Regions from separate parts of the Streptomyces sp. S063 genome, predicted to be linked through region 2. Evidence: riboswitches for the same ligand, from Rfam matches in the RefSeq annotation. Region 2 holds a riboswitch; the other holds the start of a gene.

Region 1 (2,194 bases), 2.6 Mb from region 2:
CGCCATCCGGCCCAGCGCCTGACCGTCCTGGTGGCGGTGGACGCGTACACCGACGTCGACCTGGCCCAGCGCGTCCAGGCCCACCGTGTGCAGCGCGTCCACGAGCAGCCCCAGCTCCACTCCGTAACCGACCGGGAACGGCAGCCGCTCCAGCAGGGACCGCCGCACCGCGTACTCGCCGCCCAGCGGCTGTACGAAACCGGCCAGCTGCGGCCAGTGCAGATTGAGCAGCGGGCGTGCCACCAGTTCAGTGACCCGGCCGCCCTGACCTGCGCTGCCGCCGAGCGGGCGGTCGTACATCGCCTTGACGAACTGGACCGTGGGATCGGTGAGCAGCGGGCCGACCGTGCCCGAGACGAAGTCCGCCGAGAAGTCCTTGAGGTCGGCGTCCACGAAGCAGACGATCTCCCCGCTGGTCACCAGGAGTGAGCGCCACAGCACCTCGCCCTTGCCGGGCACGGCCGGGATCCGGGGCAGGATCGCGTCCCGGTGGACCACGCGCGCGCCCGCCGCCCGGGCCACCGCCGCGGTGGCGTCGGTGGATCCGGAGTCGATCACCACGAGCTCGTCGACCAGCCGGATCTTCTCCATCAGCTCGCGGCGGATCGTCGCCACGATCGCGCCGACCGTGGCCTCCTCGTTCAGCGCGGGCAGGACCACGCTCACGGACGTACGGCGCGGGTCGGCGGCCCGGGCGTCGGTGAGCCGGTTGAGCGGGCGGTCGCCGGACGACCAGGAACGCCTGGTCAGCCAGCGTTCCACCTCTTCGAGCACGGTCGGCACTCCCTGTGTGTGATCCATCTCGCGGTTCGGACGACTATCTCAACGGTCCGGTGCTTCGGTTACAGTCTTGAACAACGCGGATGACCGTCGCATGTCGGGGTCGGAGCGCACATAAACGCCTGGATCGAAGATCCAGCGCCATAGAGCTCATCCAGAGGGACTGAGGGAACGGCCCGTTGAAGTCCCGGCAACCCTCCTGCCGACCGCGAGGTCACGGTGGGGAAGGTGCCAATTCCGTCTTGCGGCGAAATGCGTCGCGAGGAAGATGAGGAGAAAGGGCCTCCGCCATCATGGCTGTTCAGACCATTGCAGGTAATGCCACCACCGCCCCCGTGGACCTCGGTCCCGCCGCGGCGCTTTCCTGCCGCGAGTGCGGCGAGCGTTTCGAGCTCGGCCCCCTCTTCGCCTGTGCGTCCTGTTTCGGCCCCTCGAAGTGGCCTACGACCTGCCCACCGGCTCCGCCGAGGAACTGCGCAAGCGCATCGAGGCCGGTCCGGACAACATCTGGCGCTATGCCCCGCTGCTGCCCGTCCCCGCCGACGTCGCGGACAAGCCCAACCTGAACCCCGGCTTCACCAAGCTGGTCAAGGCCGACAACCTCGCCCGTGAGCTGGGCGTCACCGGCGGCCTGTACGTGAAGGACGACTCCGGCAACCCGACGCACTCCTTCAAGGACCGCGTCGTCGCGATCGCCGTCGAGGCCGCCCGCGCCTTCGGTTTCACCACCCTCTCCTGCTCCTCCACGGGCAACCTGGCCGGGGCCGTCGGCGCCGCCGCCGCCCGCGCCGGACTGCGCTCCTGCGTGTTCATCCCGCACGACCTGGAGCAGGGCAAGGTCGTCATGGCCGCGGTGTACGGCGGTGAACTGGTCGGCATCGAGGGCAATTACGACGACGTCAACCGCTTCTGCTCCGAGCTGATCGGCGACCCCCTCGGCGAGGGCTGGGGCTTCGTCAACGTCAACCTCCGCCCGTACTACGGCGAGGGCTCCAAGACGCTGGCGTACGAGATCTGCGAGCAGCTCGGCTGGCGGCTGCCCGACCAGATCGTCATCCCGATCGCGTCCGGCTCGCAGCTCACGAAGATCGACAAGGGGCTCCAGGAGCTGATCAAGCTCGGTCTGGTCGAGGACAAGCCGTACAAGGTCTTCGGCGCCCAGGCCGAGGGCTGCTCCCCGGTCTCCGCCGCCTTCAAGGGCGGGCACGACGTCGTGCGGCCCCAGAAGCCGAACACCATCGCCAAGTCGCTGGCCATCGGCAACCCGGCCGACGGCCCCTACGTCCTCGACATCGCCCGGCGCACCGGCGGCGCGGTGGAGGACGTCACCGACGAGCAGGTCGTCGACGCGATCAAGCTGCTGGCCCGCACCGAGGGCATCTTCGGCGAGACGGCGGGCGGGGTGACGCTCGGC
Region 2 (2,194 bases):
GACCTGGCCAAGACCGTCAACATCTCCACCATGTCCGCGATCGTCATCGCCGGCACCGGCGCCAAGGTCGTCAAGCACGGCAACCGGGCCGCGTCCTCCGCGAGCGGCTCCTCCGACGTCCTGGAGAAGCTCGGCGTCAACCTGGAGCTGACCCCGCGCCGGGTGGTCGAGGTCGCCGAGCAGGCGGGCATCACCTTCTGCTTCGCCGTGAAGTTCCACCCCGCCCTGCGGTACGCCGCCAAGGCACGCAAGGAGCTCGGCGCGCAGACCACGTTCAACATCCTGGGCCCCCTCACCAACCCGGCCCAGGTGCGCTCCCAGGCCGTCGGGGTCGCCGACGCCCGGATGGCGCCCATCGTCGCGGGCGTGCTGGCCGACCGGGGCAACTCCGCCCTCGTCTTCCGCGGCGACGACGGCCTCGACGAGCTGACCACCACCGCCACCTCCCGGGTCTGGGTGGTGCGCGACGGCGCGGTCCGCGAGGAGGCGTTCGACCCGCGCGACGTCGGGCTGCCCATCGTCCCCGTCGAAGCGCTGCGTGGCGCGGACGCCTCGTACAACGCCGATGTGGCCCGTCGCCTGCTGGACGGCGAGGAGGGCGCGGTGCGGGAAGCGGTGCTGCTCAACTCCGCGGCGGCCCTGGTCGCCCTGGACGCCGGCCCCGGCACGCTGACCGAGCAGCTCGCGGCGAAGATCGCGGTGGCGGCCGAGTCCATCGACTCCGGGGCGGCCAAGCGGGCGCTGGAGCGCTGGGTGGCGGCCAGCAACGCCTGAGGTCGACCCCCGACGCACACGGTGTGAGGCAGGGCGCAGTCCGGAATCCGGACTGCGCCCTTGCGCGTGTGCCTACGTATGGCAAGATGCTGCGCAGGTCATGAGTGACAGCGACTACGGCCCCGGCCCGCTGTCCGGCAACCCTCCGTCCGTGGCGGGGTGCCCCGGGTGAAGACCGGGCCGCAGGCAGCGAGGTCTGCGGCAAGCGCGGGCCCCTCGGCATCCAGCGGATGCCAGCCCCCGGGGTCCTGGTCCCTAGGGAGCCTCTTGTGAGCAAGCGAATGCGCTAGGGCCTGTCGCGCCACATTCCCGTCTGCCGGGCGACTCCTGGCCGCCCTTCGGGCGACGACGGGAAGGTGACGGCAGGCCCTAGGGCTCGTCCCAGGGCATCTTCGTGCCCTGAGCTGACCGCCCTTCTTCAGCGCACCCTTTTCCTTCCTTCTCCGCGCCGCCGTGTATCCGTCGACGCGTTGATCTCGCCTGCCTGTTACGGGAGTTCGCCATGTCTGTGTCCACCGCTGCCCTTGACCCGTCGGTTTGTGCCCCGCTGCCCGTTCTGGGCCGGGACGTCACCGTTCCGCTCGTCACGGGCGGTGAGGTCACCTACGCCGCGCTCGACTACGCCGCCAGCGCCCCCGCCCTCCAGCGGGTCTGGGACGACATCGCCGCGTACGCCCCGTACTACGGCAGTGTCCACCGCGGCGCCGGCTACCTCTCGCAGCTCTCCACCGACCTCTTCGAGAACAGCCGTCGCACCGTCGCCGAGTTCCTCGGCTGCCGTGCCGAGGACCAGGTGGTCTTCACCCGCTCCACCACCGACTCCCTCAACCTGCTGGCCGCCGCGCTCCCCGCGAACTGCCAGGTCTTCGTGTACGAGACCGAGCACCACGCGTCCCTGCTGCCCTGGCGGGACGCCCAGGTCACCTACCTCGACGCCCCCCGCACCCCGGGCCGGGCCGTCGAGAGCCTGGAGCGCGCGCTCGCCGACCGCGACCCCTACGGCCCCGCCCTCGTCTGCGTCACCGGCGCCTCCAACGTGACCGGCGAGCTGTGGCCCGTGCGGGAACTGGCCGCCACCGCCCACGCCCACGGCGCCCGCATCGTCCTGGACGCCGCGCAGCTGGCCCCGCACCACCCCGTCGACATCGCCGAACTGGACGTCGACTGGGTCGCGTTCTCCGGCCACAAGCTGTACGCGCCCTTCGGCTCCGGGGTCCTGGCCGGCCGCGCCGACTGGCTCCAGGCCGCCGACCCGTACCTCGCCGGCGGCGGCGCGTCCCGCAAGGTCGCCCGGCGCGCCGACGGCGGCGTGGACGTCGACTGGCACACCACGGCCGCCCGCCACGAGGCCGGTTCGCCCAACGTCATCGGCGTCTACTCCATCGCCTCCGCCTGCAAGGCCCTCACCGAGGCGGGCTTC

Evidence for each region. A riboswitch is a leader RNA that binds a small molecule or an ion and turns the genes downstream of it on or off. The one in region 2 is predicted to bind S-adenosylmethionine.
Region 1: linked by a shared signal. The riboswitch ahead of thrC (threonine synthase) and the one ahead of CCZ36_RS07490 (aminotransferase class V-fold PLP-dependent enzyme) in region 2 are both predicted to bind S-adenosylmethionine.

The regions. Positions count from the first base shown of each region.
Region 1 is NZ_CP021707.1:4,240,571-4,242,764, forward strand. Features, by position in the region: gene CCZ36_RS19575 (glucosyl-3-phosphoglycerate synthase) at 1-774, opposite strand, end outside; SAM riboswitch class I at 928-1,055, shown strand; partial or broken gene thrC (threonine synthase) at 1,074-2,194, shown strand, end outside.
Region 2 is NZ_CP021707.1:1,672,306-1,674,499, reverse strand. Features, by position in the region: gene trpD (anthranilate phosphoribosyltransferase) at 1-774, shown strand, start outside; SAM riboswitch class IV at 871-988, shown strand; gene CCZ36_RS07490 (aminotransferase class V-fold PLP-dependent enzyme) at 1,277-2,194, shown strand, end outside.